3 regions of the Clostridium sp. LY3-2 genome follow, and region 3 is predicted to be linked to each of the others. Evidence: riboswitches for the same ligand, from Rfam matches in the RefSeq annotation. Region 3 holds a riboswitch; each other region holds the start of a gene.
The links. Region 3 has a riboswitch for lysine ahead of M4I33_RS00275 (APC family permease). Riboswitches for the same ligand answer to the same signal wherever they lie in the genome.

Region 1: it holds a riboswitch for lysine, as region 3 does, so the genes downstream of both, M4I33_RS08885 (Na+/H+ antiporter NhaC family protein) here and M4I33_RS00275 (APC family permease) in region 3, are expected to answer to the same signal.
Region 2: it holds a riboswitch for lysine, as region 3 does, so the genes downstream of both, lysA (diaminopimelate decarboxylase) here and M4I33_RS00275 (APC family permease) in region 3, are expected to answer to the same signal.

The regions. Positions count from the first base shown of each region.
Region 1 is NZ_JAMDLQ010000025.1:116,428-120,708, reverse strand. Features, by position in the region: gene M4I33_RS08890 (Hsp20 family protein) at 1-281, opposite strand, end outside; gene M4I33_RS08885 (Na+/H+ antiporter NhaC family protein) at 415-2,127, opposite strand; lysine riboswitch at 2,240-2,417, opposite strand; gene M4I33_RS08880 (aminopeptidase P family protein) at 2,503-3,759, opposite strand; gene M4I33_RS08875 (ACT domain-containing protein) at 3,808-4,248, opposite strand.
Region 2 is NZ_JAMDLQ010000010.1:133,939-138,219, reverse strand. Features, by position in the region: gene M4I33_RS02695 (DUF1576 domain-containing protein) at 1-1,239, opposite strand, end outside; gene M4I33_RS02690 (hydrolase) at 1,402-2,082, shown strand; lysine riboswitch at 2,167-2,335, shown strand; gene lysA (diaminopimelate decarboxylase) at 2,497-3,792, shown strand; gene lepB (signal peptidase I) at 3,819-4,281, shown strand, end outside.
Region 3 is NZ_JAMDLQ010000005.1:1,361-5,641, reverse strand. Features, by position in the region: gene M4I33_RS00290 (uracil-xanthine permease family protein) at 1-801, shown strand, start outside; gene M4I33_RS00285 (potassium channel family protein) at 967-1,719, shown strand; gene M4I33_RS00280 (sigma-70 family RNA polymerase sigma factor) at 1,813-2,379, shown strand; lysine riboswitch at 2,565-2,740, shown strand; gene M4I33_RS00275 (APC family permease) at 2,810-4,150, shown strand.

The DNA.
Region 1 (4,281 bases), on a different contig from region 3:
AATCTATTATCTGCAAAAGAATTTATATAGTTATCAAGTTTTACTTTAACGTCTATATAATCATCTTTATAATCAATTATTAAATCCCTTTTATCTACCCCTGGGAATAACCCCTCGATAACAAACTTATCATCATACTCATTCATAAATAATTTTATATCATCTAATTCTATCATCGGCACGTCATTATAACTTTCTAATCTATCTATAGTTTGAAAAATATCATTAACAAACGTTACTGAAAAAACTTCTCCAAATATGCCCCCACTTGTAAAAAACATCATTTTCTCCTTTATATAATATTTCTCTATAATAATATATTTATATGTGATGTTTTTTGATACAAAAAGGTTTATGTATTTTAAAGATATTAAAAGAGAGTGCTGTTATAGCACTCTCTTTTTAAGCTAATTATTAAGTATTATCTACAGGCTTTCCAATAAATCTTACTGCTACAGTCATTACTAGTATTGCTACTGGTAATACTATATATACTGGTATATTTAACCCAACTGGTATATACCCAAATAGTATTGTAAATCCAGCTACAAAAAGTGCATACCACATTTGAGTTTTAACGTGTTCTATGTGATCACATCCAGATCCCATAGAAGAAAGTATAGTTGTATCTGAAATAGGTGAACAGTGATCTCCGAAAATCGCACCTGTTAATACCGCGCTTGTACTCATTACTATATATCCCATATCAGGTGATATTGAATTAGCTAAAGGAATTGCAAGTGGCATAAGTATTCCCATAGTTCCGTATGCTGTTCCTGTTGCAAATGATATAACTGCACCTAGTATAAAAATAATACTTGGAAGTAAGAACATCGGTATAGAATCTGATAAAAGTGTTACTAAGTATTTAGCTGTTCCTAAATCTTTTATTACTGAACTTAAAGACCAAGCAAGTAATAAGATTACACCAGTTATAATAAGTCCTTTCATTCCATCAACCCAAACGTCAACCGCTTCTGAAACTGTAAAAATCTTTTTAGCTACAGCCATAACTATTGCAACTATAGATGCAAGAACTGCTGATTGGAAAAGTGCTGTTGAAGCATCTGCTGCACTAAAGGCTTGTTGAATTGAATTAAATGAAAATGGTGAATTTGAAATAAGTTCTATAAGTGCCTTATCTTCTCCTCCCATAATAGCTGTGTACCCGCTATAGTAAAAGCTTGCAAGGGCACTTACTATTAGAGTTCCTATCGGTATTATTGCATTCCAAACACTTAATTTAACACCTTCTTTAACTTGCATTTCATCTTCTGTTGTAAGATTTTCTAGTTCTGCTTTTGGTTCTTTTATTCCTTTTCTTGCTCTTATTTCAGCTTTTCTCATAGGTCCAAAATCTCTAAGCATAAGTGATGTAATAACTACAAATGCTAAAATTAAAATATTATAAAATCTATAAGGTATAGTTTGTAAAAATACTCCAAAAGCATCTACATTCATACCTATTTGAGTAAATGAATCGTTTATAAGTCCTACTTCTAATCCTATCCAAGTTGAAATTATAGCAAGCCCTGCTATAGGTGCTGCTGTTGCATCTATTATAAATGCAAGTCTTTCTCTAGAAATTCTAAGTTTATCTGCTACAGGTTTCATTATAGGTCCAACTATAAGTGAATTTGCATAATCATCAAAAAATACTAAAACTCCTAAAAACCAAGTTACTATTTGTGCACTTCTAGGTGTTTTTGCTCTCTTTGCAAGGGCTTCTGCTATAGCTCTTGCCCCTCCCATTTTAGCTACTAGATTTATAACTCCTCCAATTGCTAAAACTTGAATTATTATTCCTGCATTCCAAGGGTCTGCAAGTGAGTTTAAAACTCTTTGAATAAAATCTAAAAATGATCCTAAAATAGATGGTAAAAATGCATTATCTACAAGCTGTAGCATAAAGCACCCAGCTATCGTTCCTACAAATAACGATATGACTACATTTTTAGTTATAAATGCTAGTATTATAGCTACTAGCGGTGGAATTATAGTTAAAATTCCATAGTTCTCTGAATTTAAAGTGCCAGGGTCTACCTCAGCTGCAAACACCGTCACCCCTGTTCCTATTACAAGAACGAAAGTTAATAAAAATAATAAATAATTTCTGCTTTTTCTCATATTTAAAGCCCCCTCTTTTTATTTTGTGAATATTTGTAAGGCTCTAATATTTTTATATATTAAAAAGAACCTTGAGATAGCACTCAAGGTTCTACAGTTTCCGTAGAATCCATTGAATGATAGCTCAACACAAATTTAATCTGTGACAGTCTTATGCATATTATGCATAAACCCAGGATAGTAGATTAAAGCTTATCTAACTTCCTTCGGCGGCATTTCCTTTTATCTTACTTCAAAGTTTGCTTAAACTCCATAAGACTACTCTTAAAGGCCGCGCCTCTATCTCTTCAAATTATTCACTTATTAATTAAGTTAATTGTATAGTACTTTGTTATTTTTTGCAACGGTTTTTTAACACTTTATCATTTAAAATAACTAGTTTTGTCTTTTTTTCATAAAATCTTCAATTTCATTTACGCTTTTAATCATATCTTTAGTAAGAACTTCATTCCCACCAGATGTGATTAACACGTCATCTTCTATCCTAACTCCTATACCTTCTTCTGGTATGTAGATTCCTGGTTCTACTGTATAGACCATACCTGGTTTAAGAATTGTATTTCTACCTGGATTTTCTATATCGTGAGTATCTAACCCTAAGCTGTGACCTATACTGTGGAAATAGTATTTAGAAACTTCTGATTTATCTTTTATTAATCCAAGTTTTATACATTCTTCTGCAATCCAGTCTCTAGCTAAACTATTTATCTCTAAAAAGCTAACTTCTGGTTTTAGCTCTTTTATAACTTTTTCATTTACTCTTAAAACTGCTTCATAAACTTCCTTTTGTCTTTTTGAAAATTTGCCGTTTATAGGGAAAGTTCTTGATATATCAGCATTATAGTAATTAAATTGAGCTCCTAAATCAAATAACATTAAGTCCCCATCTTTTAATGTATCATCATTATCTACGTAGTGAAGAACTGTTGCATTTTTTCCAGCTGCTGCTATAGTTTTAAAAGCATAGTCAAAAACGCCTCTTCTTCTACATTCAAACTCAAAATAAGCTTCCATTTCATATTCTTTTAAGTTAGGTTTTATATTAGTCATAAGTGACTTAACACCCTCTATAGTTATAGCTATAGCTTTTCTCATTTCATCAATTTCCTCATCTGATTTAACTAATCTAAGACTTGCAAACTTTTGATAGATATTTTTTATAACTACACTAGGATATTTATTTTTTAATTTTTTTGAGAAGGTGCTAGCTATACTTGGAAGTGAATCAAAACTATCTCTTTCTAAATCAAGATAAATATTTATATCTTCACTTTCACCTATAATTTTATTTAAGTAACCTTTAAGCTCTCCTAAATATGAAACGTCTTTAATTCCATTTTTTTCTTCTAATTCTTCTTTTCTTATAGTCTTACCTAGCCATTTCTCTCTTTCTTCATCTATCTCTTTTATAAACATCTTTTCTATTATTTGATCATCTTTTTTATATGCTAAGAATATATGATCTTCTTCATCTATCCCTGTCATATAATAAAAGTTTCTGTTTGGCGTAAAACTATAACTCTCATCTGCTGTTTTTTTAGGTGCATTCCCTGCAAATAAGATTACAAGAGAATTATCACATATGTCTTCTAATAAATGCTTTCTGTTTCTTAGAAATACCTCTTTTTTCAATTTGCCATTCCTTCTTCCTTTAAAAGATTATATATTTAATATTTAATTTTATTCTACTGCAAGTACCCTAACTTTAACTACTCCCTCAAATTCATTTACTTTAAATAAGAATTTTTTAACATCACCTTTTATCTTTGATACGTCTAATGTTATTGTAACATTAGCTGTCATGTTTATAGGAATATCTTGATTAATTGTTAAAATATTTAACTTATTAGTTGCAATAAAGTCTAATACCTTAGATAAAACCCCAGCTTTATGTTCTAATAATAAAACTATTGTTATCTTCTTACTATTTACCCCATCTGACATTGGATATACTGCATCCTTATATTTATAATACGTGCTTCTACTTATACCTACTTTTTTTACACCTTCTGAGATGTCCTTAACCTTGCCTGTATGTATAAGCTCCTTAACTTCTATAACTTTATAGAATACATCAGGTAAAACTGATTCGTTTACCACATAAAATCTTTCTTCTTCCATAATTTTAGCCCCCAATTCTTTTTATTTATTATT
Region 2 (4,281 bases), on a different contig from region 3:
TTTCACGTCCTTTTTAAATGTTGTAATTAAAGGTATAAGTATCATTGCGACTAAGCCTCCTGCTAAACCATTATTATAAAGGTTTAAACCTCCGTGTAAGTAGCCAACGTTCATAACTAAAAATACGTGAAGTATTCCAGAAAGTATACCTATTTTGTATCCGAACTTACCAGATATAGGAGCAAGGCAAGTACTAAAAAGTATTGCAAGAGAAAGGCTAGGACTATAAACTGGTTCTGGATAAATAATAGCTGCAAGAGTTGCACCTAGCATTACTGGGATTATATTTTTTAAGTGTTTACCAAAAGCCCCAAAGCCCATGATTGTCATAATTCCAGCTATAATAGGTCCGTTTATATCAGCGCCTAAAACTAAAATATATAGGGTTGAAAAAATTCCAACTAGCCCCATATTTATATAAGCTGTTCCTCCGTAAAGAATATAAAAGTCAGAAACTAATCTTCCAGGATGTTTAACTAAAGATTTTAAGTTATTTATGTTATTATTTCCAATATAAAACCCGATTATTATTAAATAAATACATATAATAATTAATAGAATAGATAAAATAAGTGAATTATCTCTATCCCAAATTAATCTAGCTTCAAAATTTATTCCAAAAGATCTAAAAGCAGACATAACAAGTGTTGCTAAAAGCCCACTTGCAAAACCTATATTATAAAGGTTAAAGCCACCGTGTGCTGAAATACAATGGGTAGCAATAGGCGATAAAATAAACCCTATAAATATCCCAAGAACCGAACCACAAGCTAAACTTACAAAAATATTATCAGAAACAAATGAAAGTTGACTTGAAGTTGGAGCTAGTGTAGTCGATAACATCATAACTAAGGAATAGTTAAGTAAGGGTTGCTTTTGATATCTTGCAAAAAGTGCAACACCTATCATTATCGGCCAAATATTCAAAAGATTTTTACCAAAAAACGAAAATCCTGTCATAAGCCAAAGAGCTATGATTGTAGAACCGTTTGCTTTGATTTTAAGTTTTATAAGGATAAATGTGCAGATTAAACTAGTTAAAGCTGCGTTTACAAGAGTCGCCCCTACACCACCAATTTCGATATAATCTGTTATAAGTATATCTGGTGTAAGTATTATATTTTTTAGACCGTTTAGAATCTCATACGGACTATCTAAAAAAAATGCGACAATAATCATAAAAAGGTATATAATGGTAAATACGAGATAAGGATTAGAAAACTTACTCCTTAAATTCAATAATAAGCACCTCCAAAAAAAATAGCTTTAATAATATTATATTAAAGGAATGGAGTATTTGCTAGAAAAAATGTGGATTTAGGAGAAAAAAATATTTTCAAAGAGATAATTAGGGTATATAATAAAGTTTAAGCCAATTTGAAAGAAAAGGAGTGTATTTGGATGAAAAGGGAAAAGTTTGTACCGGAGTTTAATGGCGTTTTAAGAAGCCATATGGTTAGACTTCCAAAAGTAATTAGAGACTGTAGTGGGATTAGCATATTTGGTAGAAGGATTAAATCGATATTGTTCTCCACGGATGTAGCAATGATTAAAAATACTGATGCTGATGCTGTAATTGCAGTCTATCCATTTACACCACAACCAAAGATAACAGAAGCTATTATGATAGCTGCAGATATACCTGTGTTTTGTGGCGTAGGTGGCGGACTTACAAGTGGTATAAGGGTAATAAACTTAGCTTTAGATGCAGAATTTAAAGGGGCTATTGGAGTTGTTGTAAACCAACCAACACCAAATGATATAGTTAAAAAGATAGCTGAAACTATAGACGTGCCTTTAATTGTTACAGTAGTATCAGAAGAAGAAGATATAGAAGCTAGAATAAATTCTGGTGCATCTATATTAAATGTATCAGGAGGAGCAAACACAGTAAATATAGTTAAAAAAATTAGAAGTATTGCTCCATTTTTCCCAATTATTGCAACAGGGGGACCGACTGACGAGACTATAAAAGAAACTATTGAAGCTGGTGCAAATGCAATAACATATACACCTAGACATTCAAGTGAAATTATGAGTGATAGGATGGATATTTATAGAGAAAGAGAAGAGGGAAATTAAATAAAATAAAAAAAAGTATTGAATTAATTTTTAAATATGGTATCATAATGAATAAAAGTTGAATAAAATGGTAAAAGAAGACAAACCTAGGGTAGAGGTGCTAGAGTTAAGAGTAACTGCTAAGAGCTGGCAAGCGTTTATTAGTAGTGAAAGGAGCAATAGCCGAAGCTTTAAAATTTTTGCAAGATTTTATTGCTGGGTATGTGCATAATATGTACATAACTGTCACATAACGTGGAGTGCTACAGAGGAGAGCTAGTAAAATGCTTTTATAAAAATATTTAAGTTGCATATATCAATAAGCAAAGTATATTTATAAATGGATTTCTAGAACCTTTATTACACGATATTACCCGTCACAGTTTTTTAAACTGTGACGTTTTGTTTTAATTTAGTAGAGTGGAGGAAAAATCTATGAAATTATTTGGTAGTATGCAAACAGAGGAAAATCAATTATTAATTGGGGGCGTAAAAGCAACGGAACTTACAAGGGAGTTTAAAACTCCTTTATATGTTATGGATGAGGGACTAATTAGAGAAAACTGCAAAGAGTTTTTTAATAGTTTTAAATGTGAGGAAAATGGAAACAGGGTAACTTACGCTGGGAAAGCCTTTATAACAGGCTGGATGTGTAAGATTATAAAAGAGGAGGGTCTTTATTTAGATGTAGTTTCAGGTGGGGAACTGTATACTGCATATAGATCTGAATTTCCATTAGAAAAAGTGTTATTTCACGGTAACAACAAAACATTAGAAGAAATTGAACTTGGAATAAAACTAGGGGTAGGAGTATTTGTTGTTGATAACATGTACGAAATAGAAAACCTAGATAAAATAGCTAAAAAATACGACAAAATTCAAAAAGTGTACATGAGAATAACTCCAGGAGTTGAAGCTCACACTCACGAATATATAAAAACAGGGCAGATAGATTCAAAATTTGGATTTACTCCTTTAGATAATAATATTATAAATTCAGTTAAAGAAGTTTTAAGTTATGAAAACATAGAACTTTCAGGTCTTCATTGTCATATAGGGTCTCAGATATTTGAATTAGAGCCTTTTGAAGATGCTGCAGAAATTATGCTAAATTTTATTAACGATATAAAAGAAGAAACAGGGCATACAATCAAAGACCTAGATTTAGGTGGAGGGTTTGGAATTTACTATGTAGAAGGAGACACTCCAAAAAAAATAAAAGAATATTGCAACGCTATATTGGAAAAAACTAGAAAAGTATGTCATAATCTAAATATGGAAATTCCAAATCTTGTTATAGAACCTGGTAGATCTATAGTAGGGAACGCAGGAACAACTCTTTATACTGCAGGGTCTATAAAAGATATAAAAGATGTAAGAAAATATGTATCTGTAGATGGTGGAATGACAGATAATATAAGAACTGCACTTTATGATGCAGAATATGAATGCATAGTATCTAATAATGTTTTAGATGATATCACAGAAGAAGTGACTATATGCGGAAAATGCTGTGAGTCAGGTGATATTCTAATAAAGGATATAAGATTACCTAAAATTAATAGTGGAGATATAATAGCTATACCTACAACTGGCGCTTATTGTTTTTCTATGGCAAGCAATTACAACAAAATTCCAAAAGGTGCTGTAGTTTCTGTTATGGATGGAGAGGCTAAATTAGTTTGTAAAAGGGAGAGCTATGAAGACATCATTAAAAATGAAGTAATCTAATTTATAGATTTTTGAAAGGGTTATTTATGAATGGGGTTAAGAAGGTATTTTTAGAGTGGTTTTTTCCTGTAGCATTAGCTATAACTATTGCTATACTTATAAACAAATTTTTAGTGTTTAATATTGAAGTTCCTACAGGTTCTATGAAACCTACTATAGAACCTGGGGATAAGTTTGTAGCTAGTAGAATTTATAATTTTGAAAATATAAAAAGGGGAGATATCTTAATTTTTGATTCAAACTTTGAAAATTCAGTTTATATTAAAAGGGTTATAGGGTTACCTAAAGAAACAGTAGATATTAAATCAGGAAAAGTTTTTGTAGATGGAAAAGAAATTGAAGAGGATTATGTTAAGTTTCCAAAAGAAACAAACGAACATTTTGAAGTTCCAGAAGGCTCTTATCTTTTTTTAGGAGATAATAGAGCAGACTCTAAAGATGCGAGGTATTGGGATAATCCTTATATTAAAAAAGAAGCTATAAAAGGGA
Region 3 (4,281 bases):
GCTATTTTAATTGGAATGGGAATAGGATATGTTTTATGTATAGGACTTGGAATGGTAGACTTTACTTTAGTTAAAGAATCAAGTTTCTTTGCAATTCCTAAAATTTTAGAATATGGAGTAAACTTTAACCCAGCATACGCTTTAGCATTTATTCCAGCATATTTTGTAACTACAGTAGAAACTGTTGGATGTTTATCTACAATTTGCGAAGTATCAAAGGTTGATTCAAGTAAAGATAGATTATCAAGAGGAGTTTTAGCAGATGGTGTTGGAAGTATGGCAGCAGGTCTAGTTGGATCTTTTCCAAACACAACATTTAGCCAAAACGTAGGATTAATTCCTTTAACTAGAAATGCAAGTAGATCAGTTGCTACTATGGCAGGTATATTACTTATCCTTTTAGGATTTTCACCTAAGTTTGCAGCTTTTATAAACATAATGCCTCAACCTGTACTAGGTGGAGTTGGAATAGTTATGTTTGGAACTATTGCAGCAGCTGGAATTAAAACTTTAAGTAAGGTAAATATAAATAACAGAAATTTATTAATTATTGCAACTTCTTTAGGGCTTGGACTTGGAGTAACATTTAGACCAGAACTTATAAGTGGACTACCTGAAGGTTTAAAGATGGTATTTTCATCAGGAATAACAACAGGAACAATAACTGCACTTTTACTTAATATAATTTTAAAGGAAGAATCAGAAAAAGAAGAGGAATCAGAAATTGTAAAAGTAGAAGAAGAAGTTTCAAAGAAAAGTTCAATATCAGTAGATATTAATGACAGAGAAGTTACTGCATAAATTTTATAAAAACACCGTAAGCTAGAGTTAATAGCTTACGGTGTTTTTTATTTTAAGAGATATATTAATTTTAAGAGGTCTAATGGTTTAATCATTATATTATATGTATTAAAATATAAATGTGACTTATTAATAAATTAATTAGGGGGATAAAGGGTGAATTAAATGCAAGAGTTTATAAAAAACAAGAATATAGAAATAATATATGATATTTTCATAGGTTTTTTATCAGTTATAGCGGTTTTAGTCGTGGTTTTAAATTTTAATAAAGGTGTATCAAGTGAGCAATCAATGTTTTTAGAAAGGGCTGATAACATAATCTATGTGATTTTTTTAATAGATGGAATTATTAAATGTTTTTTGGTTAAAGAACCTTTAAAATTTATAAGAAAAAATAAAATAGATTATATAGCGTTAATTCCTTTTCAATTTTTTATTAGTGGAAGCTTTGGAAGCATATTTAAACTTCTTAGAGTAGTAACTTATATACTTAGGATTTTAGATAATATGAAAGTATTTTTATTTTCTACAGGATTTCTTCAATTAATAATTTTTACTGGGTTTATAACAGCTTTAGGTTCTTTTACTATATACTTCTTTGAAAAGGGTAAAGGAAACATAGAGTGCTATAGTGATGCTCTTTGGTTAAGTTTAGTTACATTAACTACTGTAGGATATGGAGATGTAAGTCCAAGTACTGCAGAAGGAAAGCTTATTGCTGTAATGTTAATGTTATCTGGAATAGGATTTTTATCTATGTTAACCTCAACTATATCAACTTACATAATCGGTCTTAAGAAAAATCGATATAGTGATTTGAAGAAAGAAGATGAAAAAGTATATTTAGATATAACTGAATTAAGCGATGAAAAGCGAGAAACTTTAAAAAAATTCTATGAGTTCCTAAAAGAAGAATAAAAAATGCGAACATTTGTTCGTATTTTTTCTACTTTTAGCTAAGTTTTACATATATAATATATGTAGAGATTAGTTAAGGGGGAATAAAAAGGTATGGAATTAATCTTAAAAGCTAAAAATAATGATGAAATTTCAAAAAATATTATTATTAATAAATATAAGCCACTTTTATATAAAAATTTAAATAAGTATAAGTATATAGTAGGGTATGAGTTTGAAGATTTATATCAATATGGGGTACTAACTATATTAAAAGCTATAAAAGAATTTGATGAAGAAAAAAGTAGTTCTTTTGGAGCATATTTAAAGTTTGCTTTAAATAATAATTTCGCCTACCTTTGTAGAAGGGAAAACGACGAAAACAAAAAGACTACTAGTTTAAATGTAACAAATGAAGAAGGCTTAGAAATAATAGACTTATTAGAAGATGAGAAAACTATTGAAAAGATTTATATGGAAAATATGGAAGTTCAGAGGCTATTAGACTCTATAGAAAAGTTAGATATAGAAGAAAAAGAACTTTGCAAGCATTTAATTAAAGATGAATCTAGAGGTAGCCTTAAGAATTTTTCAGATAATAAAAATATTCCGTATCATAAAATTTTATATAGAAAAAAAGTATTAAGTAAAAAATTAAAAGCTATACTAAAAAATGTATAATAGATAAAAGACTAGATAATTAAAAGTATATTATAAATAAACTGTAAACAATTTCAAAATATAAAATTATTATATGGATAATTGATAAATAGATAATTTATTAAAAAACAATTTTATAGACAAATAATAATACTATTTGACATTTTTCTGAGATTTGTTACAATTACGTAGTAGAATTAAATATTGGGTAAGATAGAGGTCGCAATAATGAAAAGTAGTATTAAGGAGTAAAGCAGCAGTGAATTAATATGAAAGGCATTGTTGCCGAAGTGTATATATAAAGCTTTAAAAATATACGCTGGTTTTGTATAAAATATATGCAAGACTGTCACAAAAAAATTTGTGGAGTGCTATCTTTGTTGTTTGTAATTCAAGCTCAAAGACTAGCCTTTGGGTTATTTTTTTACCCTAGACATCTTAGGAGGAAAAAATGGAAGAAAGAAATTTAAAAAAAGAGATTGGCCTGTTTATGGCTACCATGCTTGTTTGTGGTAACATGATAGGTTCTGGAGTATTTATGCTTCCAGCGACCTTAGCGCAATTATCAGGGCCAATGGCAACAATTATTGCTTGGGTTATAACATCATTAGGTTCAATCCTTATAGCGTTATCCTTTGCGAACTTAGGATCAAAGTTTACAGTTACTGGAGGTCCTTACCAATATACTAAACACGCCTTTGGAGAATTTGCAGGGTTTTTATGTGCATGGTTATACTGGAACGGTTCATGGATTGGAAATGCAGCTATTTTAGTAGCTCTTACAAGTTATAGTGCAGCTATTATACCAGCTTTATCAAATCCACTATATTCAATTATCTTTTCAAGTGCTATGCTTTGGATTTTCACAATAATCAATATTGTTGGTGTTAAACAAGCTGGTAAACTTCAAACTATAGCAACAGTATTTAAAATTGCATTCTTTGCTATATTTGTAGTAGTAGCTTTATTACATTTTAATGTAGCTAATATAACACCTATGATACCAACAGGAAAAGGATTAAATACTATTCCTCTTGCAGCAACTTCAACTTTATGGGCTTTCGTAGGTCTAGAAAGTGCAAGTGTTACAGCAGGTGAAATTAAAAATCCAGAGAAAAACGTTAAAAAGAGTACTATTTACGGAATGATAATTGCAGCTTGTGTTTATATATTAATAAGTGTTGCAAGTATGGGCGCTATGCCAAATGCTGAACTTGCACAAAGTCAAGCACCGCTTACTGATATATTAACAAATATTTTAGGTTCATCAATCGGTAGACCAATAACAATTGCAGTTGTAATTTGTATATTAGGTACAACAATAGGTTGGCTTTTATCTACAGCTCGTGTTGCTTTTGCAGCAGGAGAAGATGGAGTATTCCCAAAATTCTTTGGAAAGCTTCACCCAGTTCATAAAACACCAGCTAATGCATTAATTGCAGGGTCAGTTTTAGTTAATATATTATTAGTTATGAATTTCCAAAAGAGTATGGTATCAGCATTTACTTTTATAACATTACTTGCTACGCTATCATTCTTACCAATATATTTATTAACTTCTTGTGCTGAAATAATGCTAATGTTTAAAAAAGGTGAGAAGTTTAACTTTGGAATATTCGTAAAGAGAGCATTTATTCCTTTATTAGCATTTATTTATTCTGTTTGGACTATTTATGGATCTGGTGCAGAAACAGTAATGTGGGGATTCATCCTTATGTTAATCGGCGTACCTTTTTATATATTTAACTACCACAAGAATAAATTAGATACACAAAATACAGATATTATTTAAAAGATTAGCTACCTAATTTTGAATTAATCACTTAAGGGTTTTAAGGAAGATTCATTTTAGGTAGTTTTTTTGCGTCTTAAATATTTATAGAAGATATATTTTCAAAGTATTAAAACCTTTAAAAGTAAATA